2 regions of the Stenotrophomonas sp. YJH_SMC_32 genome follow, and region 1 is predicted to be linked to the other one. Evidence: riboswitches for the same ligand, from Rfam matches in the RefSeq annotation. Region 1 holds a riboswitch; the other holds the start of a gene.
The links. Region 1 has a riboswitch for glycine ahead of gcvP (aminomethyl-transferring glycine dehydrogenase). Riboswitches for the same ligand answer to the same signal wherever they lie in the genome.

Region 1 (15,533 bases):
TAGCCCTGCCCCGCCGTTGGCGCCTGCCCCTGTTGTGGCTGTTGATCGTTGCTGCGCTGGCAGCGGGGATCGGCCTTCGGCAGCCGCAGCCACCGGACGAGCCGCGCTTCGTGCTGGCGGCCCGCACCATGGTCGAAAGCGGGCAATGGCTGCTGCCGCACCGGGGCGTGGAGCTGTATGCGGAGAAGCCGCCGGTCTTCATGTGGCTGCAGGCGGCGGCCTACGAGATCGTCGGCAGCTGGCAGTGGTCGTTCCTGCTGCCGTCGCTGCTGGGCGCCCTGCTCAGCCTGTGGTTGGTGTCGGATCTGGCACGCCGACTGTGGTCACCGCGGCATTCCCTGTACGCCCTGGCGGCGCTGTTCTGCACCCTGCAGTTTGGCCTGATGGCCAAGCGCGCGCAGATCGACATGGTGCTGGTCGGCATGACCACGGTGGCCCTGTGGGGCTTGATGCGCCACCTGTGCGAACGCCGCAACCTGGCTGCCTTGTGGCTGGCGGGGTTCGCCGCTGGCCTCGGCACGGTGACCAAAGGCGTGGGTTTCCTGCCGCTGCTGATGGTCCTGCCGTGGTTCGGCTGGTGGCTGTACCAGCGTCGCCGCGGTCGCAGCGTGGACGGCCCCCACCCGGCAACGCTGCTGTGGCTGATCCCGGCCTTCCTGCTGGGCGTGTCGGTGTGGCTTGCCCCGCTGGGCTGGGCGCTGCTGCACACGCCCAGCGCCGAACTGCAGGCCTACGCGCATGAACTGTTGTTCAAGCAGACCGGTACCCGCTATGCCAACGCCTGGCACCATCGCCAACCGGCCTGGTACTACCTGCAGGTGATCCTGACCCTATGGCTGCCGGGCAGCCTGCTGCTGCCGCTGCTGTTCAAGCCGTGGTGGCGCCGCATCCGCCGGGGCGACCGCCGGCAGTGGCTGCTGCTGGGCTGGGCGCTGCTGGTGCTGGTGTTCTTCAGCGCCAGCCCGGGCAAGCGCGAGGTCTATGTGCTGCCGATGCTGCCTGCGATGGCACTGGCGGTTGCGCCGTTGTTGCCCGGCTTGCTGCGCCGGCTGTGCGTGCGCCGCTATCTGTTCGGCTACAGCGTGGTGCTGATGCTGGCCACCGGCGTGCTCGGCGTGATGCTGATGACCGAGCACCCGTGGGCCTTGGCGCAACTGGAGCGCCGGGCCATGCCCGATGCGCTGCTGCCGGTGCTGGGTGATGGCCTGCTGACCTTCGCCATCGCGCTGGCCACGCTGGTCGTCTGGTTGCGGGTGCGCCGCGCCACGACACTGGTGCTGTTGACCCACGGCATGCTGTGGATGCTCTACGGCCTGGTGCTGATTCCGGCACTGGATCCCTACGCATCGGCATCGGCGCTGATGCGCCGCGTCGGCGCACGGATCGGTCCGGACGCCGAACTGGCGCTGGTCGCCTGGCGCGAGCAGAACCTGCTGCAGGCTGACCGCCCGGTACGCGAGTTCGGCTTCAAGCGGCCCTGGGCCGAGCAATGGCACGATGCCGGCCCCTGGCTCGCCGAAGCGCCGGAAAAGCGCTGGTTGCTGGTGCTGGACGAGGCGATGAGTCCCTGCGTGGATCCGGCCAAGGTGATCGATATCGGTGTTGCCAACAGGAATCGTTGGCAACTGCTTCCCGGTACTGCATGGAACCCGGAATGCCATGCCGAGCGGACAGGATCGACCGCCGAAGAAGACTGAACGCTGACACGTGCCGGGCAAGCATTAACCAGGCACGAACGAGCGTCCGACCCTTCTCCGACATCGAGGTGACGAGCATGACCGCGGATTCCCGAACCGCCCCTTCCCCGCATGCCCGTCCGTCCCCTTGATGCGATAGCACCGCTTGCGACATCGCCACTGGCGTCAAAATTTGCCGTAACGCACATCTGGCTGCCTGTCGCAATCGGTTTGCCCGTGTTTGCGCTGCTGATGGGATTCGGCGGCGATCAGTGGGTGGCCGACCACCTGTTCCGTCTTGAGGGCGCCCATTGGGCATTGCAGGACGCCTGGATCACCCGCAGCGTCGTGCACAAGGCCGGTAAATGGTTGAGCACTGCGGCGGCGCTGGTCGTGCTCCTGCTGTGCTTCCATCACTGGCGTAAGGGTCGCGATCGCACCCTGCAGTGGGCGCTGCTTTATGTCGTAATTGCCATTGCACTGGGCACCGGCGTGATCTCCCTGCTGAAGTCGCTGGTGCCGATGGAATGCCCCTGGGATCTGCTGCGCTACGGTGGCCACCAGCCTTTCATCGGGCTTTTCACGGCGCGCCCCGCAGGCATGGCCGCGCAGGCCTGCTTCCCGGCGGGCCACGCCAGCGCGGGTTATGCATGGTTGTCCCTTTACTTTTTTGCCCTGCTGTGGCGCCCTTCATGGCGCTGGGCCGGGTTGTGGATCGGTCTTGGCACCGGTCTGGTGTTCGGCATCAGCCAGCAGCTGCGCGGCGCGCACTTCCTCTCGCATGACGTCGCCACCGCATTGATCTGCTGGCTGCTTTCGCTCGGCCTGTATCTGATCGTCAAACGCGTCCTGACACGCCGTCAGCGGGACCGTCCCAACCGCCAGGAGGCAAACGCATGAGTGCATCGGTCCAACGGCCCGCCCGCCTCCCCGCCCTTGCGGGTCTGCGCCACTGGCGGCCGCAGCTGTCCACCGAAGCGCTGATCGCGCTGACCAGCCTGTTCTTCGCGGTAGCCGGGAATGGCCTGTTCTGGCACAGCGCGATGGCCAGCCATCCAGGCAGCCTGCGCTACGCGCTTTCGCTGCTGCTGTTGCTGCTGGGCGCTCACGGCGTGCTGCTGGGCATCCTGGTCTGGCGCTGGAACGCCAAGGTGGTGATCAGCCTGTTGCTGCTGGTGACCGCATTCGCCGCGCACTACATGAGCCGCTACCACATCTACCTGGATGCGGACATGCTGCGCAACGTACTGGCGACCGACCCCAAGGAAAGCCGCGAGCTGATGACCGTGTCGCTGCTGTGGCCGGTACTGTTGCTGGCGGTGTTGCCGATGGCGGTGTTGTGGCGCGTGCAGCTGCGTCGCCGCAGCTGGGGCCGCAGCCTGCTGTGGCGACTGGGGTTCCTGGCGGTGGCCGCGGTGACCGCCGTCGGCGGCGCGTTGATCTCGTTCCAGGATGTTTCGGCACTGATGCGCAACCAGCGCGAAGTGCGTTACCTCGCCACCCCGGCCAACGTGCTGCTGGGCATGCCGCGTGCGCTGCGTGGCGACAACCCGGTGCAGCGCGCACCGAAGCTGCCGATCGGCACCGACGCCAAGGCCACTCCGCGAGCGCCGGCCAGCAAGCCGCGCCTGCTGGTGATCGTCATGGGCGAGACCGTGCGTGCGCAGAACTGGGGCCTCAACGGTGGCCGCAACACCACTCCGGAACTGGCGCAGGCCAGCGTGATCAATTTCCCGGACATGCATTCGTGCGGCACCAGCACGGAGGTCTCGCTGCCGTGCCTGTTCTCGCCGTGGGGCCGCCACGACTACGACGAGAAGAAGATCCGTGCGCACCAGTCGCTGCTGCACGTACTGAACCGCGCCGGCATCGCGCCGCTGTGGCGTGACAACCAGTCCGGCTGCAAGGGCGTGTGCGAGGGCCTGGACTTCCAGTCATTGTCCGACGCCACCACATCCGGCCTGTGCGCCGATGGCCGCTGCATGGACGAGATCCTGCTGCAGGACCTGGCCACCCAAGTGCGGGCCAAGCCCGGCGACCGGGTCGTGGTGCTGCACCAGCTGGGCAACCACGGCCCGGCCTATTTCGAGCGCTATCCGCCCGCGTTCCGCCGCTTCACCCCGACCTGCGACACCCGTGACATCGGCCGCTGCTCGCGCGAAGAGATCACCAACAGCTATGACAACGCGGTGCTGTACACCGATCATTTCCTGAGCAAGACCATTGGTACCCTGCAGGGCATGCAGGATTACGACACGGCGATGATCTACCTGTCCGACCATGGTGAATCGCTGGGCGAGAAGGGCCTGTTCCTGCATGGCGTGCCGTATGCGATCGCACCGGCCGAGCAGACCCGCGTACCGATGACGATGTGGTTCTCGCCGGGCTTCGCCAGCAGCCGTGGGTTGGATCTGCAGTGCGTGCGCAAGCGTTCGGCGGCGTATACCGACCACGACAACCTGTTCCCGTCGGTGCTGGGCCTGATGCAGGTGAAGACGGCGCTGTACGAGCGCGATCGCGACGTGTTCGCCAACTGCGAAGTTTGAGGGTGGTTTGGCGGGGCTTGCAGCCCTGCACCCGCAGGGGCAACGGCAACGGCCGAAGCAACAGCAGAAGCGGGTTTCCTGAGGGGTGGCGGGGTGGGTCCGGTTGCGGGGGACGCTGCAAGTACGTCCATGTAAGCTCGGTCGCCGCATCCATGCGGCTCACGCCCCCGCAACCGGACCCACCCCGCCTTCGACAGTTTTTCGCGATCTGATGGAATGACCTTGGGGTCAGATCCGTTTTCCGGAGGAAAACGGATCTGACCCCATTCTGATTGTCGATACCTGACAGATGTGTTGACCAAGGTCGACACCTACCAACAGCCGCCACGATCTGTCAGACGTGGGGCGGTGTGGGCTTGCAGGACCGTTGGCGCCATGGACGGCGCCATCGAGCCCCCTTGGGTGAGGGCGCCTTGCTTGCGAAGCACTGCTTCGCAAGCGCCCGAACGCACAGCCGCCAGCGGCTGGGCCGGACCCCCGGAGGGGGGGTTTACGGCGTGTCCTGCAAGCCCACACCGCCCCGCCATCCTTCGGAATGCACGCTGTTGCTGCTGCTTCGGCCTTTGCCCTTGCTTGAAAGCCTCTGCGGGTGCCGGGCGCCGCCCGGCCGACTTCCGCCACTTGCGGTGGCAGCGACGGCCCACTAGCCTTCGGCCGTCGTTCACCACCCAAGGACCGCCCGTGAAACACCGTCATCTCCTGCTGGCCTCGGCAATCGCCGCCGCCACGCTGGCCCTGGCCGCCTGCAAGAAGGAAGCTGCCCCAGGCACCGATACCGCCAGCAGCAGCGCTCCGGCCGGTGAAACCGCCGACCAGTTCGTGGCCCGCATCAATGCCGAATTCAAGGCCGCTTACCCGGAGATGACCTCGGCGCAGTGGCTGTCCTCCACCTACATCAACGGTGATTCGGAACGCATTGCGGCCAAAGCCAACGAGCGTTCGCTCACCCAGCTCAACAGCTGGATCGAACAGGCCGCCAAGTTCGACGGCAAGCCGATGAGCGAGGACAGCAAGCGCGCGATCCACCTGCTGAAGCTGATGTCGTCGATGCCGGCGCCGCGCGACCCGGCCAAGCTGGCCGAGCTGACCCAGATCGCCACCCGCATGGAAGGCAGCTACGGTGCCGGCAAGTACTGCACCGATGCCAATGATCCGAGCTCCTGCCGCCAGCTGGGCGAGCTGGAACAGGTGCTGGCGCGCAGCCGCGACTACGACAAGCAGCTCGACGCCTGGCAGGGCTGGCACAGCACCACCAAGAGCATGCGCGGCGACTACCAGAAGTTCGTCGGCCTGGTGAACGAGGGCGCCAAGGGCATGGGCTTTACCGATGCCGGTCAGATGTGGCGCAGCGGCTATGACATGCCGCCCGAACAGATCGGCCCGGAAACCGACCGCCTCTGGGAACAGGTCAAGCCGATGTACGAGCAGCTGCACTGCTACGCACGCGGCAAGCTGGACAAGACCTACGGCAAGGACAAGGCCGAAGTGGGCAACGGCCTGATCGCCGCGCACCTGCTGGGCAACATGTGGCAGCAGGACTGGTCGAACCTGTGGGACCAGCTGGAACCGTACCCGGGTGCCGGCAGCCTGGACATCACCGCTGCACTGGAAAAGCAGTACCAGACCAACCTGAGCGCGGCGCTGGCCAAGGCCGGCAAGGACGCCAACGTAGCGGCCCAGTACAAGGCGCAGCGCGAAGCCGAACTGCGTACCGCCAAGCAGATGACTGAACGCGCACAGGACTTCTATGTGTCGCTGGGCATGCCGTCGCTGCCGCAGTCGTACTGGGAACGCACCCAGTTCATCAAGCCCGACGACCGCGATGTGGTCTGCCACGCCAGCGCCTGGGACATGAACATGGAAGGCGATGTGCGCACCAAGATGTGCATCAAGCCGAACGAAGAGAACTTCACCACCATCTACCACGAGCTGGGCCACATCTATTACGACCTGGCCTACAACCCGCTGCCGCCGCTGTTCCAGGGCGGTGCCAACGATGGCTTCCATGAGGCGATCGGCGACACCATCGTGCTGGCGATGACGCCCAAGTACCTCAGCTCGATCGGCCTGGTCGATGCACCGACCGAGAGCCGCGAAGCGGTCATCAACAACCAGATGCGCATGGCGCTGTCGGGCGTGTCGTTCCTGCCGTTCGGGCTGATGATCGACCGCTGGCGCTGGGGCGTGTTCGATGGTTCGATCACCGCCGACAACTACAACAAGGCGTGGTGGGACCTGAAGGCCAAGTACCAGGGCGTGGCCCCGGCCAGCACCCGTGGCGAGGAATTCTTCGATCCGGGCGCGAAGTACCACGTGCCGGGCAACACCCCGTACACCCGCTACTTCCTGGCCCGCATCCTGCAGTTCCAGTTCTACAAGGGCCTGTGCGATGCGGCCGGCTACAAGGGCCCGCTGCACGAGTGCACCTTCTACGGCAACAAGGAAGCCGGCCAGAAATACTGGGCGATGCTGAGCAAGGGTGCCAGCCAGCCGTGGCAGGCCACGCTGAAGGAGCTGACCGGCACCGACAAGCTCGATGCCGGCCCGATGATCGAGTACTTCACTCCGGTCAACGAGTGGCTGAAGCAGCAGAACGAAGGCCAGATGTGTGGCTGGCAGGCCAACGCCGCCCCGGCGGCGAAATGAGAAAAGGGGCGGGTCCGCAAGGATCCGCCCCTGATGTAGCGCCGGGCCATGCCCGGCGGCTCTTCATCGCACCGCTGCGCTCGCCGGGCATGGCCCGGCGCTACCCACGGCGGATCAGCTGTCCTTCTTCGCCGCCATCGCCGCGGCCAGTTCCGCCTTGAATTCCTCGAAGGTCTGGCCCTTCTCTTTCGCTTCGGCGTGCGCGGCGTCGCGCAGCGCATCGGAGTACATCAGGCGCACCGGCGTGCCGTTGCGCTCGTGCAGTTCACCGGCCTGCATGATCAGCGCCAGTACCTGTGCGGCAGAGTCACTGTGGCCGGCGATACGGCCGTCCATGCCCAGCACCCATTCGCCGTCGCGGCGCACGACACCGGCCAGCAGGGTGCGCTGCGCGTCGCGCAGTTCGGCATGCGGCTCCACCGGCGAAGCCTGGGCAGCGGCCTTGTTGACGGCCTGCTTTTCCTGGCGACGGCGCTGGTCGCGGCGGGTCTTGGAGCTGGTGGACATGGTGCAATACCGCTGCGAGGGGGGCGCAAGGATAGCGCACCCCACCCGCCACGCCGCTTCACACCCGCTCAATCCAGCACTTTGCCGTGCCGCCAGTAGCCCATGAAGGTGATCGCGCGGCGGTCCAGCCCGCAGTCACGGACCAGATGGCGACGGATCGCCATCACCGCCCCCGCCTCGCCTGCCACCCAGGCATACAGCGGCCCTGCCACGCTGGCATCGGCCTGTTCCCAGAGGATCTGCGTATCGACGTCGATCTCCTCCGGCGCATCGCCGGCAACCACGCCCGAGGCCGCTGCCAGCCGCGCCTGCACCGCCTGCAACAGAGGCGCCCCGTACGCCGCGCGCCCGCGCGGCAGCCAGACCAGCTCGGCGGTAGCCGGTGCCTTCAGCGGCACCGCGTCGCCGGCCTGCGCCACTTCCAGCAAGGCCAGCGTACGCGGCGGATCCACCATGGCCGCCAGTTCCTCAAGAATGCCAGCCACCGCCGGTAACGCGGTTTCATCGGCCACCAGCAGCACCTGGCCGACGCCGGCCGGCGGCTTCCATTCCCAACCTTCACTGCTGTCGGCGCAGTCGGCATCGGGAGCCAGCAACACCACACGGTCGCCGGGGCGTGCATGGATGGCCCAGCGTGAGGCCGGCCCGGTCTCGCCATGCAGCACGAAATCAACATCGACCTCGCCCAGCTCTGCACGCAGCTGGCGGATGGTGTAGGTGCGCATCGGCGGGCGCTGATCGTCCGGCAGCGCCCGGTAGCGCGGATACCAGTCCTCGCCGCAGGGCACCTGCGGCAGGTCCTGGCCAGGCAAGGGGAAGAACACCTTGATGCGCTGGTCCGGGCCTTCGGTCTTCATCCGCGCCACGTCGGCGCCGGTGAACACCATGCGGTCCAGGGAAGGGGAAAGAACGCGGCGCTCCTTCAGCGCCACCTCGAACAGGCGGTAGGTCTGCTGCGCAGCCATTTGGGGGAAACCTCATGCAACGACATCGGATCGGCTGGCTGTCGTGCATCCACGCACCGGCTGGCTGGAGTGCCCAGCCTAGTCCGGCCGTTCTCTGCCGCAAGTGTTTCGGGCATCGTGGCCCGCCCTACCCCTGCGCGCTGCTCAGTGACCCGTGCAGGCTGCCTGCGCCGCACGCTCGCGCTGGTGTTCCCAGTACCAGAACACGAAACCGGCGCCGAAGAACGCCGCCTGGCCCAGTGCCAGGTGCAGCGGGCTACCGCTCAGCAGTGGTGACACCACGCCGGCCACCACGGTGCTGATCATCAGCTGCACAAAGGCCTGCAGCGACGAGGCCAGGCCGCGCTGATGCGGGTACATGTCCAGTACCGCCAGCGCCAGGATCGGGAAGATCAGCGCCATGCCCATGCCCCCCAGGAAGATCGGCAGTACCGCCCATGGCAGTACGAACTGTGGCGACAGCACCACGTAGCCAACGTTCAACAGCACCGACAATGCGCACAGGCCGAAACCAATGGAGACCTGGCGGGTGGGCGTGGTGTGCCCGGCCATGCGCCCGGACAGGAATGAGCCAGTGGTCATGCCGCCGATGGTCGGGATGAACAACCAGGCAAACCCGCCCTCGCCCAGGTGCAGGTGCTGCATCACGAACACCGGCGCCGAGGAGATGTACAGGAAGATTCCACCAAAGCCGATGCTGCCGGCCAGCGCCAGGCGCAGGAAGCGTGGATTGAAACCGATGCGCACGTAATCACGCATCAACGCGCGCGGTGACAACGGCACGCGCGCTTCGACCGGATGGGTCTCGGGAAGGTAGCGTGCAGTGGCCGCCAGCAGGACCAGCCCGAACACCACCAGGAACCAGAAGATCAGCGGCCATCCCGCGCCACTGAGCAGGATCCAGCCACCGATGATCGGCGCGATGGCCGGGGCGATGCCGAACAGCATGGACACCTGGCTCATCAGCCGCTGCGCGTCATGGCCGTGGTACAGGTCGCGGATCACCGCGCGGCCGACGATCATGCCGACACCCGCCGACAGGCCCTGCAGGGCGCGGAAGGCCAGCAGTGTGGTCAGGTCGGTGGACAGTGCGCAGCCCACCGAGGCGCCGACGAACACCACCAGTCCACCGAGGATCACCCGCTTGCGGCCCCAGGCGTCGGACAGCGGGCCGTGCGCCAGGCTCATCAGGCCGTAGAACAGCAGGTACACGCTGATGGTCTGCTGCACCGCCACCTCGTCCACCGCCAGGCGCCGGGCCAGCTGCGGGAAGGCCGGGAAGATGGTGTCGATCGAGAACGGGCCGAACATGGCCAGGCCGGCAAGCAGCAGGGCCATGCGGCGGGTGGAGGGAGCAACAGCGGCGGTCATGGGAAGGGCGTCCGGCAGGGCCATGCGTGGCACGCACGGCGGGCGCCGGTCCCCGTCTGCAGGGAGGGCGCCAGATGAATTCAGGTATCTGGCCATCATAGGTGGGGATTGCGCCTGATGCCATGCAGCGATGCACAAAACGCACGTCCGGGCCATCGGCCATTCAGGCGCAGCGGCCAGGCCCGTAGACGGCCAGCGGGCCCGCAACGGGCTATAATCGGCGGGCAACACGGTGGGAGAAGCGGAACACCGCTGCCGAAGGCGCAACGCCCGTAATCGCTCAGGCCCGATACCACCCGTAACAGAACTCTGGAGAGACCGGTTCGATCCGGCGCCGAAGGGGCACGAAGCCGCGGTTTTCCGCGCTTCCAAACTCTCAGGCAAAAGGACAGAGGGGCGCCCCGCAGACCGCCGACCGGCGGCTTGTGCCCGTGCGTGTGCCCTTTCCTGACGGATCCTTCGCCATGTCCCAGAACACCCCTTCCCTGCGTGAGCTCGAGCACCACAATGCGTTCGTCGAGCGCCACATCGGCCCCAACGATGCCGAGATCGCGCAGATGCTCGACGTCGTCGGCCACGCGTCGCTGGATGCGATGACCGATGCCATCGTGCCGGCCAAGATCAAGTCGCCGGCGCCGCTGGCGCTGCCGGAGTCGATGACCGAAGTGCAGGCACTGGCGAAGATCCGCGCGATCGCCGACAAGAACACCGTGCTGCGCAGCTTCATCGGCCAAGGCTACTACGGTACCCACACCCCGAACGTGATCCTGCGCAACATCCTGGAAAACCCGGCCTGGTACACCGCCTACACCCCGTACCAGGCCGAGATCTCGCAGGGCCGCATGGAAGCGCTGATCAACTTCCAGACCCTGTGCGCCGACCTGACCGGCATGGAGATCGCCAACGCCTCGCTGCTGGACGAAGCCACTGCCGCCGCTGAAGCGATGACCCTGGCCAAGCGTTCGGCCAAGTCGAAGTCGGACACCTTCTTCGTGCACGACGCCGTGCACCCGCAGACCCTGGAACTGCTGCGTACCCGCGCTGAACCGATGGGTATCGTGCTGCGCGTCGGCACCCCGGCCGAAGCACTGGAAGCGGAAGCCTTCGGCCTGCTGCTGCAGTACCCGGACACCTTCGGCCAGGTCGGCGACTACAAGGCGCTGGTCGAGGCCGTGCACGCACGCGGCGGCCTGGTGGCCGTGGCCACCGACCTGCTGGCGCTGACCCTGCTGGCCGCACCGGGCGAATGGGGCGCGGACATCGTGGTCGGCAACAGCCAGCGTTTCGGCGTGCCGTTCGGCTTCGGCGGCCCGCACGCCGCGTTCATGGCCTGCCGTGACGCCTACAAGCGCTCGATGCCGGGCCGCCTGATCGGCGTTTCGGTCGATGCCCAGGGCAACCCGGCCTACCGCCTGACCCTGCAGACCCGCGAGCAGCACATCCGCCGCGAGAAGGCCACCTCCAACATCTGTACCGCACAGGTGCTGCTGGCGGTGATGGCCTCGATGTATGCGGTCTACCATGGTCCGGAAGGCCTGACCCGCATCGCCCGGCGCACCCACCGCCTGGCCTCGATCCTGGCTGCGGCACTGCGCAACGCCGGCGTGCAGGTCGGTGGCGACTTCTTCGACACCCTGCACATCACCGGCGTGCATGCCGATGAGATCCACGCCAAGGCACGCGCCGCCGGCTACAACCTTCGCGCGATCGACAGCGACTCGGTCGGCATCAGCCTGGACGAGACCGCCACCCGCGCCGACGTGGTCGCGCTGGCCGCCGTGTTCGGCGCGCAGGCTGACGTCGAGGCGCTGGACGCCAGCACCGCCGACGCGCTGCCGGCGGGCCTGCTGCGCCAGTCCGCGTTCCTGACCCACCCGGTGTTCAACACCCACCACAGCGAGCACGAACTGCTGCGCTACCTGCGTTCGCTGGCCGACAAGGACCTGGCGATGGACCGCACGATGATCCCGCTGGGCTCGTGCACCATGAAGCTCAACGCCACCGCCGAGATGATCCCGGTGACCTGGCCGGAGTTCTCGCAGATCCACCCGCTGGTGCCGGCCGACCAGGCGCTGGGCTACAAGGAACTGATCGACACGCTGGAAGCGATGCTGGTCGAATGCACCGGCTACGACGCGGTCAGCCTGCAGCCGAACTCCGGCGCGCAGGGCGAGTACGCCGGCCTGCTGGCGATCCGTGCCTACCACCGCTCGCGCGGCGAAGGCCACCGCGACATCTGCCTGATCCCGGACTCGGCGCACGGCACCAACCCGGCCTCGGCGCAGATGTGCGGCATGAAGGTCGTGGTGACCAAGACCGATGCCAACGGCAACGTCGACGTCGAGGACATCCGCCTCAACGCCGAGAAGTACAGCGACCGCCTGGCCGCGATCATGATGACCTACCCGTCCACGCACGGCGTGTTCGAGGAAGAGGTGGTCGAGATCTGCGAGATCATCCACAAGCACGGCGGCCAGGTGTACACCGACGGCGCCAACATGAACGCCCTGGTCGGCGTGGCCAAGCCGGGCAAGTGGGGTTCGGACGTTTCGCACCTGAACCTGCACAAGACCTTCTGCATCCCGCACGGCGGTGGTGGCCCGGGCGTGGGCCCGTGCGCGGTCAAGGAGCACCTGGCCCCGTTCCTGCCGGGCAAGCTGGGTGACAGCGGCCCGGTCGGCATGGTCAGCGCGGCCAGCTTCGGCAGTGCTTCGATCCTGCCGATCAGCTGGATGTACATCGCGATGATGGGCCGCGAAGGCCTGCGCAAGGCCACCCAGGTCGCGCAGCTCAACGCCAACTACATTGCCAAGCGCCTGGCTCCGCACTTCAAGACCCTGTATACCGGCCGTAACGGCCTGGTGGCGCACGAGTGCATCCTGGACGTGCGCCCGCTGGAGAAGACCAGCGGCATCGGTGCCGAGGACGTCGCCAAGCGCCTGATCGACTTCGGCTTCCACGCCCCGACCCTGAGCTTCCCGGTGGCCGGCACGCTGATGGTCGAGCCAACCGAGAGCGAGTCGCTGCACGAGCTGGACCGTTTCATCAACGCGATGATCCAGATCCGAGAGGAAATCAGCGCGATCGAAGACGGTCGCCTGGACCGCGAGGACAACCCGCTGAAGAACGCCCCGCACACCGCCACCGCGGTGACCGCCAGCGAGTGGACCCACGCCTATCCGCGCGAACTGGCCGCCTTCCCGCTGGCCAGCCTGAAGCAGAGCAAGTACTGGCCGCCGGTGGCACGCGTCGACAACGTGTACGGTGACAAGAACGTGATGTGCGCCTGCATCCCGGTCGATGCCTACAAGGATGATGAAGTCGAGGCTTGATTCCTCACTGCATCGATAAAGAAAACGGCCCGCGCAAGCGGGCCGTTTTCATGAGGGCGTGTGAACCAAGGTCCACACCCACAATTACCCGATCACGGGTCCGGCATCTGTCCCAGGCTCAACTGCCACGATACGCCGAAGCGGTCCTGCACCCAGCCATAGCGGTTGCTGAAGTCGTAATCACCCACCGGCATCAACCAATGGCCGCCCTCGCCCAGCACGCGTGCCGCACGCTCGAACTGCTCGGCACCGGAGCACTCGACGAACAGCGAGATCGACGGGCTGAAGGTGAAGTCGTGCACATCCAGGCTGTCAAAGCACAGGTAATGCGTGCCACCGAGCAGGAAGATCGCCTGGCGGACCTGGCCGGGCACGCCGGCGCCGGCCCCCTCGGGGTGGCGTTGCAGGGCCAGCAGGCGGAAATCGGCGAAGGCTTCGGCGTACAGGGCCAGGGCGGCCTCGGCCTGGCCGGTGAACATCAGGAAGGGACGGCTGCGCAGCATGCGGTACTCCTGGTCGACGGGCCGCTGGCGGCCCACGCGATCAGGATGGCACGGCGGATGTATGCCTGCTGTAGAGCCGAGCCCGCGCTCGGCTGGCGGCCACGCGAACAGCAGCCGACCGTAGGGTCGGCTCTACAGAACATTCGGCGACCGCAACCGACCGTGGGGCCGGTTCTACAGCGGCAGTCACGCCTGGCGCATGCGCCGTGCGATGGCGCTGCCGGCGGCAATCGTGGCGGTCAACGCCACCATCGACAGGAACTGCAGGCGGGTGTGCGACTCACTCAGCAGCAGGCCGAAGATCAACGCCAGGATCGCCAGCGCGCAGCAGGTCAGCCACGGGAAACCGGCCATGCGGAACGGCAGGCGGGTACCCAGGCGATCGGCGCGGCGGCGCAGTACCAGCTGCGAAACCAGCGACAACGTCCACACCAGCAGGCAGGTGGAACCGACGATGTTGAGCAGTACCGGCAGCACCCGGTCCGGGAACAGCAGTTCCATCACCGTCGCAGCGAAACCGAACAGCACGCTGGCCAGCACGGCGATGACCGGCACCTGGCGCGGATCGGTCCAGCCCAGCACCGCCGGCGCCTCGCGGCGCTGCGCCAGCGAATACATCATGCGCGAGGCGCCGTAGAGGTTGGCATTGAGTGCCGACAGCAGCGCGATCACCGCGATCAGGGTGATCGCAGTGCCGGCGCCCGGAATGCGCGCGATGTCCAGCACGGCGGCAAAGGGTGACTTCAGTGCTTCGCTGGTCCAGGGCACCACGGCGATGATCACGCTCAGCGAGCCGATGTAGAACACCAGGATGCGCCAGGCCACGGTACGGATGGCACGGGCGATGCTGCGTTCGGGATCTTCGGTTTCGGCCGCCGCAACGGCAACGATTTCGGTGCCACCGAAGGCAAAAACGACAACCAGCAGCGCCGCACCGATCCCGGCCAGGCCCTTCGGTGCGAAACCACCGTGTTCGGTGAAGTTGCTCAGGCCAGGTGAGGTGACCTGCGGCAGCCAGCCCATCAGCAGTGCCACGCCGATGGCAATGAAGGCCAGGATCGCCGCCACTTTCAGGATGGCGAACCAGAATTCGAACTCGCCGAAGTTCTTCACCCCGAGCAGGTTGATCGCAGTGAAGAACAGCATGAAGGCCAACGCAGCCATCGGCACCGGCACCACCGGCCAGACCGTGGCAAGCAACCCGGCCGCACCCACCGCCTCGGCGGCGATCACGATCACCAGCTGCACCCACCACAACCAGCCGACCGTGGCGCCAGCGGTGGCGCCCATGGCATCGGCGGCGTACACCGAGAACGCGCCGCTGGTCGGTTTGGCCGCCGCCATCTCGCCCAGTGCGTTCATCACGATGATCACCAGCGCGCCGGCGACCAGATACGAGACCAGAACCGCCGGGCCGGCCGCCTGCACACCCACGCCCGAGCCGAGGAACAGGCCGGCGCCGATGGCGCTGCCCAGGCCCATCATGATCAGCTGGCGGGGCTTGAGCGAATGTCCGAGGCGGGACGGCGAAGCGGTCGGAATCGAGTTGGGCATCGGCGGGGCTGGCGGCGGGCTACAGGGGCGACACCTTACCCTGTCCCGTGCCCACGGGGATAGGCACAGCGCAGCAGGCGGCTCAGGCCAGTGCGGGCTCGCCGACGTTGCCGCCGATACGGGCGCGATAGGCGCGCGGCGAGAAACCGGTTTCAGCCTTGAACTTGCGGGTGAAGGCACTCTGGTCGCTGAAACCGCAGGCCTGCCCGATGCAGGCAATGCTGTCGTCGCCATGCAACAGGTGCATGGCCATCTGGATCCGCAGCCGGGTCAGCACCTGCTGCGGGGTCATCTGGAACACCTTGCGGAAACTGCGTTCCAGCTTGGACAGCGAGAAGCCGGTGATGTCCAGCAGGGTCTGCATGCGCACGTTCTCGGCGTAGTGCGCGTTGAGGTGGGCCAGGGCCAGCCGCAGCTGCTCGTACTGGGCGCC
Region 2 (15,533 bases), on a different contig from region 1:
GCATCAAGCCGCTGCACGACCGCGTTGTGGTCAAGCCGATCGAAGCCGACGAAATCTCCGCCGGTGGCATCGTCATCCCCGACTCGGCCAAGGAAAAGTCCACCAAGGGTGAGGTCGTGGCCGTCGGCCCGGGTAAGCCGCTGGACAACGGCAACGTGCGCGCGCCGTCGCTGAAGGTCGGCGACAAGGTCATCTACGGCCAGTACGCCGGCAGCTCGTACAAGAGCGAAGGCGTCGAATACAAGGTCCTGCGCGAAGACGACGTGCTCGCCGTCATCGGCTGAGCCTCGGCGCGACCTGTTTCAACCTGATCCCAAACTCCCAGCCGCCGGGCATCGTCCGGCGCTACCAATGAGGTAAATGCAATGGCTGCCAAGGATATTCGTTTCGGTGAAGACGCCCGTTCGCGCATGGTGCGCGGCGTCAATGTTCTCGCCAATGCCGTCAAGGCCACCCTGGGCCCGAAGGGCCGCAACGTCGTGCTGGAAAAGAGCTTCGGCGCCCCGACCATCACCAAGGACGGCGTCTCCGTCGCCAAGGAAATCGAACTGGCTGACAAGTTCGAGAACATGGGCGCGCAGATGGTGAAGGAAGTTGCGTCGCGCACCAACGACGATGCCGGCGACGGCACCACCACCGCCACCGTGCTGGCCCAGGCCCTGATCCGCGAAGGCGCCAAGGCCGTTGCCGCCGGCATGAACCCGATGGACCTCAAGCGCGGTATCGACAAGGCCGTTTCGGCTGCCGTCGCCGAGCTGAAGAACATCTCCAAGCCGACCGCCGACGACAAGGCGATTGCCCAGGTCGGTACCATCTCGGCCAACTCGGATGAGTCGATCGGCCAGATCATTGCTGACGCGATGAAGGAAGTCGGCAAGGAAGGCGTCATCACCGTTGAAGAAGGCTCGGGCCTGGACAACGAGCTGGACGTGGTCAAGGGCATGCAGTTCGACCGCGGCTACCTGTCGCCGTACTTCATCAACAACCAGCAGTCGCAGACCGCTGACCTGGATGATCCGTTCATCCTGCTGCACGACAAGAAGATCTCCAACGTCCGTGACCTGCTGCCGGTGCTGGAAGGCGTCGCCAAGGCCGGCAAGCCGCTGCTGATCGTCGCTGAAGAAGTCGAAGGCGAAGCGCTGGCGACCCTGGTGGTCAACACCATCCGTGGCATCGTCAAGGTCGTGGCCGTCAAGGCCCCGGGCTTCGGCGACCGCCGCAAGGCGATGCTGGAAGACATGGCCGTGCTGACCGGTGGCACCGTGATCTCCGAGGAAGTCGGCCTGTCGCTGGAAAAGGCCACCATCAAGGACCTGGGCCGCGCCAAGAAGGTGCAGGTCTCCAAGGAGAACACCACCATCATCGACGGCGTCGGCGACAAGGCCAACGTTGATGCACGCGTGGCGCAGATCAAGACCCAGATCCAGGACACCTCCTCGGATTACGATCGCGAGAAGCTGCAGGAACGCGTGGCCAAGCTGGCCGGCGGTGTTGCCGTGATCAAGGTCGGCGCCTCGACCGAAATCGAAATGAAGGAAAAGAAGGATCGCGTCGACGACGCCCTGCACGCTACCCGTGCAGCCGTTGAAGAAGGCGTGGTCCCGGGCGGCGGCGTTGCCCTGGTCCGCGCGATCACCGCGCTGGCCGGCCTGAAGGGTGCCAACGAAGACCAGAACCACGGCATCCAGATCGCCCTGCGTGCGATGGAAGCCCCGCTGCGCGAGATCGTGGCCAACGCTGGCGACGAGCCGTCGGTCATCATCAACAAGGTCAAGGAAGGCACCGGCAGCTTCGGCTACAACGCGGCCACCGGCGAGTTCGGCGACATGCTGCAGTTCGGCATTCTGGACCCGACCAAGGTGACCCGTTCGGCGCTGCAGAACGCGGCCTCGATCGCCGGCCTGATGATCACCACCGAAGCCATGGTTGCCGAAGCTCCGAAGAAGGACGAGCCGGCCATGGGCGGCGCTGGTGGCATGGGTGGCATGGGCGGCATGGGCGGCATGGACTTCTAAGTCCACGCCTCCGGCGGTCGTCGCCGGCCTCGGTCGGCACGCCTTCCCGATGTGATGTAAGGAAGAACCCCGCCGCAAGGCGGGGTTTTTTGTTGCCCGGTTGCCGTCGCCGTAGTGCATCGCTACGCTCGGTGACCATGCCTACCTCGTTCATCGTCGTTGACGACTTCCTTTCTCCCGCCGATGCGCAGGGGTTGCGCCAGGCGGCACTGGGCCTGGACTATCCCGTCCAGGAGGGCGCATTCCCCGGCCGCAATTCACAGCAGCGGCTGGAGCTGGATGGACTGTCCGGCGCGGTCTCGCGACTGGTCAACGAACCGCTGCGGCCGGTCAACCCGCTGCAGTCGCACGGCAAGTTCCGCCTTACCTTTGCCGGCGACATCGGCCGCGCCAAGGTACACGCCGACCACTCGCACTGGTCGGGCATTCTCTACCTGAGTGCACCGGAGCACTGCGAGGGCGGCACCGAGTTCTTCCGCCACCGTCGTACCGGCACCGAACGCATGGCCCTGGATGCGGCGGAGCTGGCCGCATTGGGCTACGCCAACGGCGGCGACATGCATCGCGACATCATCGAGCGCGACAGCAACGACGACAGCCAGTGGGAAATGACCATGCGCATTCCGATGCGCTTCAACCGGCTGGTGCTGCTGCGGCCCTGGTTCTGGCACACCGCCGGGCCAGCGTTCGGTGATCGACCGGAGAATGGCCGGCTGGTGTACCTGATGTTCTTCGAGCAGGCGCGCTGAGGAGTGCCATCCACGCATGGCGTGGATGCTCCCCTCCCAGCCGCGTTCGCCATGCAGGCGTCATCGCACCCTCATTCGACGAATACCTTCGCCGCGCCATACTCCCACTGCCACGGCACGCCGGTATCGCCCAGTACGAATGCCACCAGTGCCGGGAACGCAGCTTCCGCCCGTACATCGTTGCCCAGGATCACCACGCAGCGTCTGTACCGTTCGATGCACACCAGCGTGTTGCCGACCGCATCGTCGTGGCCACCCTTGTAGAAGCCTGCGCCCTGCGGGCCGCGGAACGTCACCACGCCCAGGCCCGCAGCCAGATCCTTGCGTTGCTGCGCCACGGGCAGCTCTGGCTGCAACGTGGGGAACTGGCTGGCGGTGGTGATCGGCAGCTGCGGCCGCACCAGTTCCCTGCGCATTGCAGGCGACAGCCCATCGCCGCGGACATAGCCGGCAGCGAAGCGCGCCATGTCGGCGATGGTGGTATCCATCGAACCGGCCGCACGCACGCGGCTGCGTTCATCGTGCGGCTCGGCCGTGCCTTCCGCCGTCCAGCCATCGGCCAGGTTGGCGGCGAAATCCTCACGCCACATCATGCTGGTGCGGACCATGCCGAAGCGGTCGAATACCTGCCGCTGCATCAATGCACCCACGTCCTGGCCAAGCCGTCCACGCTCGATCACGAACTGCAACAGGATCAGCCCTTCGCCGGAATACCCATAACGACTGCCCGGATCGAAGTGGAACTTCAGGCGGCCATCGGGTTCCAGGAACCCGAAGTTGGCAAAGCCACTGGAATGGTTGAGCAGCAGGCGCGGGGTGAGCTGGCGCCAGCGCGCATCATCGGCCAGTACGCTGTAGTCGGCGTACTTCTTCGGCTCCGGCGGGTAGTCCGGCAGCGGCTTGTCCAGCGCCGTAGCGATGCTGGCGTCCAGCTCGATCCGTGCGTCCTGGGCAAGCTGTGCGACCAGGTGGCCGAACGCCATCTTGGTCAGCGAGGCGGCGTACATCACGGTATCGGTGCGCAGCGGCTCGCCTACGGCGTTGCGTTCGCCGTAGGCGGCCACGTGTACCACCTTGCCGCCATCGATCACCGCCAGCGCCATCCCGCGCGCATGCGCCGCCTGCATCAGCCGCTGTGCTTCGGCATCGATGCGCGCGGGCGAGGGTAGCGGCGGCGCGGCCAGCGCGGCCGGCGGCAGCAGCGTCAGCAACAGCAGGACAGCACGGCGCATGCGTGGAACTCCTGGCGGGACGTGGCGCGATGCTACGCCTGCCAGCTCCCGCCGTCATGCGCCGGACGTCAGCCGGGTCGGCGCAGGCAGATCCGCGCGGCACCCGCACCGATGTCCACCTGGCCACCGCGCATCGCGTCGGCACCGAGGATCAAGGCCGGTCGCGCCTCCAGGCCGATCGCCCTGAACACCGGCAGTTCGCTGATCCGGACCTCCATCGGCGGGTGCTGCCAGTTGCCGCCGGTCATGCCGGGCAGGGTGTACAGCCAGGTTGCCTGTGCACCGCCACCCAGCCCCTCGGTGCCCTCTTCACGTGCACGCACCCGAGCATCGCTGCCGTCGGTGCGCAGGCCCAGTGCGCGGGCTGCTTCGGCGTTGAGGACGGTCTGCGCGGCACCAGTGTCGACCACGGCGATGGCGTCCACGCCGGGCGTACCCAAGGCAAGCGTGATGAAGCCGAACTGGCGCAGGCCGTCATCGCGGCCGGGCAGCGCATTGGGTTGGCAACCCGGCCCTTCCAGGTCCAAGCCGCCGGGTGTCCACAGCGCCAGTTGATTGCGGCCGAAGTCCCAACGGGTGTCCCAGCGCCCGGTCAGGTCGTTGCCGATCAGGCCGTCAATGGCCGGATCATCGCCCTTCGCCAGCGATGACAGGTCGACCTGCATGCCGCTGGCCTTCAATTGCCAGCTGCCCAGCTGCCACGCTGTGCTGCGCATGCGCTGCAACCGCGCCGCCTTCGCGCTCGCGCCCTGGGCCTGCGACACTGCCGCTTCCGCATCCTGCAAACCGTAGCGCCGCACTACGCGTGCATCGACCAGGGTTGTCCCGGCGGCACTGTCGACCACGAAGCGCAGCGGCTCTGAACGCCCGTCCAGCGAGACGGCCACTGCCGGATGACCGCCCTGCATCCACATCGGCAGGACGTGCTCGGCGGCATCGGAGGCGAGCGCCGGCAAGGGGATGGCGAACAGGGGCAGCAGGAACAGGCGCAAGGGGAGACTCCGCAGTGATCGTGGGCGACCATTGGCGCGCAGCGGCGTATCACCGCGATATCTGCATTGATACCGTCCTGATACACAGGTGCGGGATACTGGGGCAATGAACACTCCCATCCGCGTCATCGTCGTCGATGACGATGCCAGCATTCGTGACGCCATCGCCGACCACCTGCTGCTGCACGGCTACCAGGTGCGTGTGGCGGCGGATGCAACAGCGCTGGACGTGTTGCTGCAGGTTGAACGACCTGACCTGATCATCCTCGACTGGATGATGCCTGGTGAGGATGGCCTGTCGGTATGCCGCCGGCTGCAGGCGCGGGCGATCCCGATCCTGATGCTGTCGGCGATGGGGGCGGCGCCGGATCGCGTGATCGGCCTGGAGATGGGCGCGGACGACTACCTGGCCAAGCCGTTTGACCCGCGCGAGCTGTTGGCGCGGGTACGCGCGCTGCTGCGCAGGCAGGACAAGCTGCGCGCACAGGTGGCCAGCGAGCTGCGGTTTGATGGCTGGCGATTGCTGCCTGAACAGCGTCGCCTGTTCGCGCCGGATGGTGCCGAACTGGCGCTGAGCCGCGGTGAATTCTCCCTGCTGCTGGCACTGGCTGAACGTCCCGGGCGGGTGCTGGCGCGCGAGCAGCTGCTGCAGTTGAGTCGCGGAGAAGCCAGTGACAGCGTGGACCGTGCCGTCGACCTTGCGATCAGCCGCCTGCGCCGCAAGCTCGGGCAGGCCGCGTCCGGCGCTGAAGCCCTTGTGCAGACACTGCGCGGTGAAGGGTACCGCTTCAACGCGGAGGTAGGGGTGTTGTGAGCAGCCGGTGGTCGACCACCCGCTGGATCGCGATGCTGGCCTTGGCCAGCCTGCTGCTGGCAACCCTGGTCAGCGTTGCGGTAGTGGGGTGGATGCCCCGGCCCGCGCCGCCACCGATGCGGCTGGACCATGCGATGCAGGTGCTGCGTGGGGAACAGGCGCCGGCGCCACTGGGATTGCATATGTCGACGCAGGACGCGCCACCCCGGGGCAGCGCCAGTGACTGGCTCACCCAGTTGGCGGCGGTGCAGATGGACCTGCCGGCCAGGAATGTACGCCTGGTGTGGACGGGGCGGGGCAGGGCGCCCGATGTGCAGGTCATCGAGGGTGGCGCGGTACTGGACGCCTCCGCTCGTGCTGGCGTGCTGAAATCGCAGGCCGCGTTGCTGACCGCCATGCAGTGGCCGCCATTCGAACTGGGGATGCGGCAGGCCGATGGCCGATGGCGGGTGGTCGGCAGCGACCACAGTGACCTGGCGGCCTGGCGCCGCCAGGTGATGCTCGCCCTGCTGGGCGGTGCGATCCTGCTGGCACCTCTGGCGGCGTGGGCGGCGATCCGGTTGGGGCGCCCGCTGCGACGCCTGGCTGAAGCCAGCGCACGGGTCGACCTGCAGGCTGAAACGCCATTGCCTGATGACGGTCCACGCGAAGTGCAGGTACTGGCCACAGCGATCAGCACCGGTCGCGAACGTCTGCGCGCCCAGGCAAGGGACATGACGCATATGCTGGCGGCCGTGGCGCATGACCTGCGCACGCCCCTGACCGGCCTGCGCCTGCGCGCGGAGTTCGCTCCCGCGCCACAGGCCGCCAGGATGGTGGCAGACATCGAGCGCATGGATACGATGATCGAGCAGGTGCTCGACTACGCACGCGGTGAGCTGCAGCCGTTGCAGATGCGCATGCTGGATCTTTCAGCGCTGCTGGAGGAGTGCGTGCAGGCGGCGCTGCTGCGCGGGGTCGACATTTCCCTTCAGGGCCCGGATACGTTGCCGTGGCATGGCGATGCGCTGCTGCTCCGGCGCGCGGTCGACAATCTCATCGACAACGCCGAGCGCTACGCGGGTGCCGTGGAGCTGTGGGTCGCCATGGCGGGTGACGGGGTTCAGCTGGACGTGATGGACCGCGGCCCTGGCATCGCCGAGATCGATCGCGCACGCCTGCTGCAACCGTTCCAGCGTAGCGAGGGCTCGCGTAGCCGCGCCACCGGGGGTGCCGGACTTGGACTGGCCGTGGCTGCCAACGTGGCAAAGCGCCACGCGGGCGAACTCCAGCTGCTGCACCGCGAGGGCGGGGGACTGATCGCGCGGCTGCTGCTGGGACGCACTTCCTGAGTCAACTCCGATTTGCTTCCACTGGCTATTCCTCCATATGATTAGGTGCCTAATCATGCAGTGAATAAAGGATGATCGAAGCCAAGCATCAGGCGTTGCTGGAGGAAGCGCAGCGGCGCGGCCACGCCAACATCGCGCAGCTGCGCCTGTGCTTCCAGCTGCTCTCGTTGTCCTCGTCGATCGATCGCGACTGCGCTGCACGGTTGGCACCGCACGGGCTCAGCGAGGGTCGCTTCATCGTGCTGTTCCTGCTGCACGGGGCCGGCGGCGCACTGGCGCCGCACGCGCTGGCCGAGCGCGCTGGCGTGACCCGGGCCACCATCAGCGGCCTGCTCGATGGCCTGCAGCGCGAAGGCCTGCTGCAGCGTCGCAGCGATGGCGAGGATGGCCGTCGTCTGCAGATCGTGTTGACCGCACCGGGCAAGCGTTTGGCCGAGTCGCTGTTCGAGCAGCACACACAATGGATCAGCGGCCTGTTCAACGGCCTGGATGCTGATGAACGGCAGCAGCTGTCACAGCTGCTGCGCAAGGTCTGGCAGCACACGGACACCGGGCGGGAAGCCTCCGCATGAGCACGCCCATTCCCGCGCAACGGCTGCGTGCACTCAACAGCGGTGATGCCGCTGCCACGCATCTGGACGAATGCCTGGCAGTGGATTTCGCCGCACTGCTACAGGGGGTGGCACCTGTGCTCGAGCCGGAAGCGCTGCAACGTATGCGCAACGCCTCCGGCAAGGGCATCACCCAGCGCATGGCGCTGGCGGCGCGGTTGCTGCGCGAAGCCGGGCAGGGTGATCCCGCGCGCTGGCAGGCACACGCATCAGACACCGTGCGTGGCTGGGCCTGTTACCTGATTGGCAGCGATGCCGGCGCGACGCTGCCGGCCAAGCTGCGGGCGATGCGTTCGCTGGCTGACGACCCGCACTTCGGCGTGCGCGAATGGGCATGGCTGGCGCTGCGCAGCGACATCGTTGCCGCACCGTTGCAGGCGCTTGAGTACCTGCAAGTGTGGGCGCAGGAAGCATCGCCTTACCTGCGCCGCTTCGCCTGCGAAGCGCTGCGCCCACGAGGCGTGTGGTCCACGCATATCGTGCTGTTCAAGCAGCATCCAGAACTCGCATTGCCGATGCTGGAAGCAATGGCCAACGACCCGGCGCGCTACGTGCAGGACTCGGTCGGGAACTGGCTCAACGATGCCGGCAAGACTCAACCGCAGTGGCTGCGTGAGCTGTGCGCGCGGTGGCAACAGCAGCACCCTGGCGATGCCAATGCCTACATCCGCAAACGCGCCCTGCGCTCGTTGCGGTAGTACCGGCTGCCCGCCGGCAATCTCATCAACCTCAAGGAAGACCTTCCATGTCCTACACCCTCATCGAGCTCTACACCGCCACCCCGGCCTGGACCGCTCTCCCGCCTGACCAACGCGCCGCCTTCTTCACCCGCATCGGCGCAGGCATGCAGCAGTTCGATCCGGTTCGCATCGCACCGGTGGCGATGGGTCGTGTCGCGGGGGGCGCAGCGCACGGTGGCAGCGAGCAGTTCTACGCTGTATGGAGGTGCGCGAGCCGGGAAGACGCCGACGCCCTGCTGGAAGGCATTGCCGCCACCGGTTGGCATCAGTACTTCGCCACCACCAATGCCGTCGGCGCAGACGATGGGATGGGGCAGCACCTTGCCGACCTGGCCGCCTTGTAGCAGCGCCTCCGGACGCGCATGGCACATGCGCCTGTCACCCGGACGCGGTAAACAGGACATTGCCCATGTCCATCCGCAGGGAAGTTGATCATGCAGAGCACGCTCCAGGTAACGCTGTACGGCCCGCAGGGCGATACGCCGGCTCTGCAGCTGCCGCAGATGGAAGGGCCCTCGGTGGCCATCCCGGAAGCGGTACTGCGCCGGCTGGTGTCCGATCTCTACACAACCCGTTCCCTGCTCAATCCCGAGCAGCTGGACGAGGCCCGGCAGGAGCTGGACCGCGTGCTGGAGCGCTGGGCCGACATCCACGAAGGCCTGCTGCTGGACGTGGAAGTGCATGGCAGATGAGCGACGTTGCACAGCGGCCACCGCCTGCACTGCGCAGTCAGGCGCATCACTGAACCGCGCCCCCAGTTGCGGATGAAACATTTTGCACTGCGCAAAAGCTGTGCTATCAATAGATCCCATGAACGCAGCCGCTACCCGCTTTTACTGGTATTACTTTCCGAAGCCACTGGCGGAGGAAGGACTGCGCTCACCCTGAAGAAAGCTTCAGACGCATTCCCGAAAGCCGCCAGCGAACCTGGCGGCTTTTTTCATGCCGCCACGCTGGGGACCCCCAACGTTCCGGAGATCTCCTGCAATGCCCCCGCACACCGACGACCTGCGTATCCGCACCATCGAACCGCTGACACCGCCAGCCCAGCTGCTGGCGATGCTGCCCTGTGACGATGAAGCTTCCGACACCGTCAGCGCCTCGCGCGCGGCCCTGCACCAGATCCTGCACGGCCGTGACGACCGCCTGGCGGTGGTGGTGGGCCCGTGCTCGATCCATGACCCCAACGCCGCCATCGAGTACGCCCAGCGCCTGAAGCCGCTGCGCGACGCGCTGGCTGGCGAGTTGGAAATCGTCATGCGCGTGTACTTCGAGAAGCCGCGCACCACGGTGGGCTGGAAGGGCCTGATCAACGACCCGGACCTGGACGGCAGCTTCAGGATCGACAAGGGCCTGCGCATCGCCCGTGGCCTCCTGCGCGACATCAACAAGCTCGGCCTGCCGGCCGGTGTTGAATTCCTCGATGTGATCTCGCCGCAGTACATCGCCGACCTGGTGGCATGGGGCGCGATCGGCGCACGCACCACCGAAAGCCAGGTGCATCGCGAGCTGGCTTCGGGGCTGTCGTGCCCCGTCGGCTTCAAGAATGGCACCGATGGCAACGTGAAGATCGCCGCCGACGCGGTGGGTGCGGCATCCAACCCGCATCATTTCCTGTCGGTCACCAAGCAGGGGGGCACTGCCATCGTGTCGACCACCGGCAACCCGGATTGCCATGTGATCCTGCGCGGTGGCAAGCAACCGAACTACGACGCTGGCAGCGTGGCTGAGGCCTGCCAGGTGCTGGCCAAGGCCAAGCTGCCGGCGCGACTGATGATCGATGCCAGCCATGCCAACAGCCTGAAGAACCCCGAGAACCAGCCGAAGGTGATCGACGACATCGTCGTTCAGTTGGAAGACGGCGAACAGCGCATCGTGGGCGTGATGATCGAGAGCCATCTGGTTGGTGGCCGCCAGGAACTGGTGGAAGGCCAGCCGCTGGTCTACGGGCAGAGCATCACCGATGGCTGCATCGACTGGGACACCACCGTGACGGTGCTGGAGCGACTGGCTGCGGCCGTGCGCGCCCGTCGCGACGTGAAGGTGTCCCAAGCCGCCTGAGTGCGGCACGTGTGTGGATGGCGGCCAGCGCCTGCGGGGGTGCGGCCGCGATCAGGGCCGGCCGGAGTTGGAGACCGGCCCATCTGCACCGGCGATGCGCCTGGCGCTGCGCATGAGCGACAGCGCCAGGTACATCGCCGGGGTGGTGATGCCGATATTTGTAGCGTCGAGCCATGCTCGACGTGCGCGCGACGCGCGTTGGCTTCCTGCAAAGCGCAGTCGAGCATGGCTCGACGCTACGAAGAGGCTCAATGCACTTCGTCGTGGTACACGAACTTCGGCATTTCCCAGCGATAGTGGATCGCCAGCAGGCGCAGCGCGAAGCCGCCGCCCAGGCAGCACAGGATCGCGGTGGCGTCGGCCACGCCCCAGTGCAGCAGCAACAGATACGCCGCGCCGGTCAGCAGCGCGATGATCGCGTACAGCTCCTTCTGGAAGATCAGCGGCACCTCGTTGCAGAGGATGTCGCGCAGCACGCCGCCGAACGCGCCGGTCAGCATGCCGGCGATCAGCACGATCGGCATCGCATGGCCGGCCTCGCGCGCGATCGAGCAGCCGATCAGGGTGAAGGCGATCAGACCCAGGCCATCGAGCACCAGGAAGGTGCGCCGGAAGTGGTGCATCCAGCGCGCCACCCAGGTGGCGATCAGCGCCGCGCATACGGTGAACCCCAGGTACTCGGGATGCTTCACCCAGCCCAGCGGATAGTGGCCGAGCAGGATGTCGCGCAGTGATCCACCACCGAGGGCAGTGACACAGGCGATCATGACCACACCGAACAGGTCCATGCGGCGGCGGCCGGCAGACAGTGCGCCGGTCATGGCTTCGGCGGAAATGGCAACCAGGTAGATGATGGACAGCAGCATGGAACAGGCTCCGGGCGCGGTGGGGCCGGCCATGCGCAACTGCCACCACTGCCTGCGCAATGACGGGATGACGATGACCGGTGCCGCTCCCGCTGTCCTTTTGCCTGAGAGTTCAGCGGCATGGGCCGCGTGCCCCTTCGGCGGATCGTCCCGGGCGTGCCCGGTGACCTCTCTCCAGCTCGGCGAGTCGAATGCATGGTTGGTGGGATTCCAGCCCACCGGCCTGAGCGATCATGGGAGCCTGCGCCTTCGGCGGGCGCCAGCGCGGCGCCTCTCTCCTGCATTCGGCCGCCAGTATATCCGCTGCAGTGCAGCACGGCATAATCCGGGCATGGCCCCGTCCCTCCGCCCCTGGTTCCTGTACCTGCTCGAATGCCGCGATGGCAGCTATTACGCCGGCATCAGCACCGACGTGGATGCGCGTTTCGCCGCCCACCAGGCCGGCAAGGGCGCGCGCTACACCCGGGCCCGGCCACCGCTGCGAGTGCTGGCCGTGCGCGAATACCCGGACCGGGCCGCCGCCTCACGCGCCGAGTGGCAACTCAAGCAGCAGCCCCGCGAACGCAAGCTGGCCTGGCTGCAGGCGCCGGTCCTGTAGATCCACGCCACGCGTGGATGGGCTACCCGGCCCATGCGATGATCGCCCCGCGCCCAGAGCTGGAGACCCGGATGTCCACGATCGCCCTGCTGTTCGCTCTTTCCGCAGCAACGAGCCCTGCCCCCGACCCGGCCACCATCGCGGCCATCGAAGCCACCTGCCACGACTACGTCGATGGCCAGCTGGAGGCCGACCCGCAGCGCGTCGCCCGCTCCCTGCATCCGGACCTGGCCAAGCGCGCTGTGCTCGGCGATACACCCGACGAACGCCTGGGCCTGCGCCGGATGTCGAAGGAAGAACTGGTCTCGCTGACGAAGCAGGGCGCGTTGAAGACCCCGAAGGATCAATGGGATCGTCGCTGCACGGTGCTGGACGTGACCGGCAACGCGGCCTCGGTGCGGCTGGAGACCCCGTGGTTCGTCGATTACTTCCACATGGGGCGCTTCGACCAGCGCTGGGTCATCGTCAACGCGTTGTGGTATCCAAAGCCGAAGGCACAGTGAGCGATGCGTGCCGCCGGCAAAGCATGGATCTCCGTCGTCGTGCTGGTCGCCGGCATCGCGCTGCTGCCTGGCCTGCTGTACCTGCTCGGGCTGGCATTGGCAGGCGGTCGGCCGACGCCGGCCGAACGCGCGCCCAGTGGTGTGGCAGCGTGCAGCAGTGAACCACGCGCGGGATACCAGCCGATGAATCCCTGGCGTTTCGCCGCGCAGTTCTTCGACAAGGACGTGATGAAGAAGAAGGTGCCGGAAGTGGAGCGGGAGGCCTTCTGGATTGCCCGACGCCACCTGTGGCGGCAACCACAGCGCGGCATGCCGCGCTGGCATCTCAGCAGTACCGCATTGACGATCTGGATCACCCGGCATTGGAGTACTGCGCAGATTGCCGACACCGCGAGGAAGGAGGACTTCTGCCGGACCTGGTCGAAACGGCGGGTGCCCGGTGGCCCGATGAGGAAGTAGAGCCACGCGGTGTGCGAATGGTCCTACTCTCCGCTACGCTGTGTCGTATACGGCACTAAAGTGAATTCGTAGCACGAAACCTCTCGTTTGCCGCTGAGCAACTTGTCTGGAAGTCGCGACCGCGAAAAATCACCTTATCCCAGACGCCCGGCTTGATTTCATCCCGGTCTGTGGCCAGGCACAGTGGGTGGAATAGTTGCCACGAAAGTTGAATTGCGGAAGGCTGATGCCATCAGACAGACAGCACACTCATGAGAAAGCAGATCAGATGCATTGTTTCGAGCGAATCTCCGGGTGTCAGCAGAACGCTCGATATCTTTGAAATTAACCGTATGTTGGACTGCTACCTGCAGACGAAGATCGATCAGGTGAACGTTGCGGATCTGGGAGGTTGGCGATTGCAGATGTTCGTCGTCATCCGGAACACCGATTCCATTGGAGTTTTCAAACGCACGAGGCGATACCCCTCCGACATGGAGTTCTTGGTCAGTATTTCGATTCCGGTTCCCAGCATCAAGGTCGTGGGGTACGGCCTGCCCGACCATGCCATGTATGGACTAGGCTTCTTCCATCCCGTGAATGAAGCGAAGTCCCACGTCATCAATCCGCAGTTTGCAGACTACGCAGGGCTGCAGGAGTACTTCGTGGGTAGCGCTGAGCGTGCTATCGACATGGCATTTGATTTGGGCTTCAAGTGCAACGGGAAAGTGATTCGATACGTTGCTTGACGAGAGCGGCGGGAAGCACAGCAACCATTCCTGACTACGGCTTCTCAAAAATGCAGGAAGCTGACGCATGGATGAAGATGGGGGATGTGCGGGTACTCATCCACGCATGGCGTGGATCTACTGCAAGGGGTCAGAGCCCTTTCCTGCGGAAAAGGATCCGACCCCCCGTTGCATGCAGCCCTACCGCTTCGGCCGCCGGTCGTCGCGGTCATCACCGAAGATGATTCGCGCACTGCGCTGGTAGCTCCAATACGCGACCGCCCAGTTCAGCAGCACCACGATGCGGTTGCGGAAGCCGATCAGGAAGAACACGTGCGCGGCCAGCCAGAACCACCAGGCCAGCACGCCGGAAAGCTGCAGCCGGCCCAGGTGCACGATCGCGGCCATGCGGCCGATGGTGGCCAGGTTGCCGTAGTCGGCGTACTTGAACGGGCCGGGCTCGGGCTTGCCGTGCAGGCGCGCGCGGATCACCTCGGCCACGTATTTGCCCATCTGCTTGGCGGCCGGTGCCACCCCGGGTACCGGCTTGCCGTCGGCCTGGCTCAGTGCGGCCAGGTCGCCGGCCACGAACAGCTCCGGGTGACCGGGCAGGGTAAGGTCCGGTTGCACCGGCACGCGTCCGGCGCGGTCCAGTGGCACGTCCAGCGTGCGCGCCAGCGGTGAAGCGGCCACGCCGGCGGCCCAGACCACGGTGCGCGCCGGTACGAACTGTTCGCCGAGCTTGAAGCCCTGGCTGTCGATGTCGCTTACCGGGGTACCGGTCAGCACTTCCACGCCCAGCTTTTCCAGTTGGCGGCGCGCCTTCAGCGAAAGCGCATCCGGGAACGAGGACAGCACGCGCGGCCCAGCCTCGACCAGCCGCACCCTGGCGCTGGCCGGGTCGATGTGGCGGAATTCGTTGCGCAGCGTGTGGCGCGCGATCTCGGCCAGGGTGCCGGCCAGTTCGACGCCGGTCGGACCACCACCGACGATGGCGAAACTCAGCCACGCCGCCTTCTTCGCCGGGTCCGGTTCGGCCTCGGCGCGTTCGAACGCCAGCAGCAGCTTGCGGCGCAGCGCGATGGCATCGTCCAGCGTCTTCAGGCCGGGCGCATCATCGGCCCATTGATCGTTGCCGAAGTAGGCGTGGGTGGCGCCGGTGGCCAGCAGCAGGCTGTCGTAATCCAGCGTGCTGCCATCGGCCATGCGGATCTGCCGCGCCCGCTTGTCGATGGCCACCACTTCGCCGAGGCGGACTTCCACATTGCGCTGGTGGCCGAGGATGTGGCGCAGCGGTGCGGCGATATCCGGCGCGGACAGGCCGGCGGTGGCCACCTGGTACAGCAGCGGCTGGAACAGGTGATGGTTGCGGCGATCGACCAGGGTGATGCGTATGCGCTCGCGGGCCAGGGCACGGGTGGCCCAGAGACCGGCAAAACCGCCGCCGACAACGACCAGGTGGGGAACGCGCTCGCGACTCATCGACTCACTCCAGTGGGGGCATCGGGGGAAGCGCCTGGCATCTTCGCACGGCGGCCACCTGTCACGTCAGCGCCTGCCCGGATCGGCGATACTCGGGTTCAGGCAACGGCCCGTGAGGAGCCCATGAGCGAACCGGAAAAGCGCATCGCCCTGTTGATCGACGCCGACAATGCGCCGGCCTCGAAGATCGACGAGGTCCTGGCGGAAGTCGCCCGCTACGGCGTGGCCAACGTGCGCCGTGCCTACGGCAACTGGAAGAGCCCGCGACTGAAGGGGTGGGAAGCGGTGCTGCATGAGTATGCGATCCGCCCGATCCAGCAGTTCGCCTACAGCAAGGGCAAGAACGCTTCGGACATGGCGATGGTGATCGATG

Region 2: linked by a shared signal. The riboswitch ahead of AC5P7S_RS01765 (trimeric intracellular cation channel family protein) and the one ahead of gcvP (aminomethyl-transferring glycine dehydrogenase) in region 1 are both predicted to bind glycine.

Annotation. Positions count from the first base shown of each region.
Region 1 is NZ_JCAFTE010000008.1:67,145-82,677, forward strand. It holds gene AC5P7S_RS12015 (ArnT family glycosyltransferase) at 1-1,697, shown strand, start outside; gene AC5P7S_RS12020 (phosphatase PAP2 family protein) at 1,809-2,576, shown strand; gene AC5P7S_RS12025 (phosphoethanolamine transferase) at 2,573-4,222, shown strand; gene AC5P7S_RS12030 (M2 family metallopeptidase) at 4,904-6,868, shown strand; gene AC5P7S_RS12035 (hypothetical protein) at 6,983-7,375, opposite strand; gene AC5P7S_RS12040 (siderophore-interacting protein) at 7,444-8,340, opposite strand; gene AC5P7S_RS12045 (multidrug effflux MFS transporter) at 8,485-9,711, opposite strand; glycine riboswitch at 10,011-10,113, shown strand; gene gcvP (aminomethyl-transferring glycine dehydrogenase) at 10,176-13,043, shown strand; gene AC5P7S_RS12055 (VOC family protein) at 13,136-13,546, opposite strand; gene AC5P7S_RS12060 (amino acid permease) at 13,733-15,100, opposite strand; gene AC5P7S_RS12065 (helix-turn-helix transcriptional regulator) at 15,183-15,533, opposite strand, start outside.
Region 2 is NZ_JCAFTE010000001.1:373,238-388,770, forward strand. It holds gene AC5P7S_RS01705 (co-chaperone GroES) at 1-284, shown strand, start outside; gene groL (chaperonin GroEL) at 366-2,015, shown strand; gene AC5P7S_RS01715 (DUF6445 family protein) at 2,153-2,764, shown strand; gene AC5P7S_RS01720 (serine hydrolase domain-containing protein) at 2,836-3,996, opposite strand; gene AC5P7S_RS01725 (aspartyl protease family protein) at 4,065-4,988, opposite strand; gene AC5P7S_RS01730 (response regulator) at 5,095-5,802, shown strand; gene AC5P7S_RS01735 (sensor histidine kinase) at 5,835-7,133, shown strand; gene AC5P7S_RS01740 (MarR family winged helix-turn-helix transcriptional regulator) at 7,205-7,705, shown strand; gene AC5P7S_RS01745 (DNA alkylation repair protein) at 7,702-8,442, shown strand; gene AC5P7S_RS01750 (DUF6616 family protein) at 8,490-8,828, shown strand; gene AC5P7S_RS01755 (hypothetical protein) at 8,919-9,176, shown strand; gene AC5P7S_RS01760 (3-deoxy-7-phosphoheptulonate synthase) at 9,472-10,545, shown strand; gene AC5P7S_RS01765 (trimeric intracellular cation channel family protein) at 10,794-11,411, opposite strand; glycine riboswitch at 11,496-11,599, opposite strand; glycine riboswitch at 11,613-11,702, opposite strand; gene AC5P7S_RS01770 (GIY-YIG nuclease family protein) at 11,743-12,009, shown strand; gene AC5P7S_RS01775 (nuclear transport factor 2 family protein) at 12,081-12,512, shown strand; gene AC5P7S_RS01780 (hypothetical protein) at 12,516-12,971, shown strand; gene imm9 (Imm9 family immunity protein) at 13,223-13,699, shown strand; gene AC5P7S_RS01790 (NAD(P)/FAD-dependent oxidoreductase) at 13,880-15,160, opposite strand; gene AC5P7S_RS01795 (NYN domain-containing protein) at 15,284-15,533, shown strand, end outside.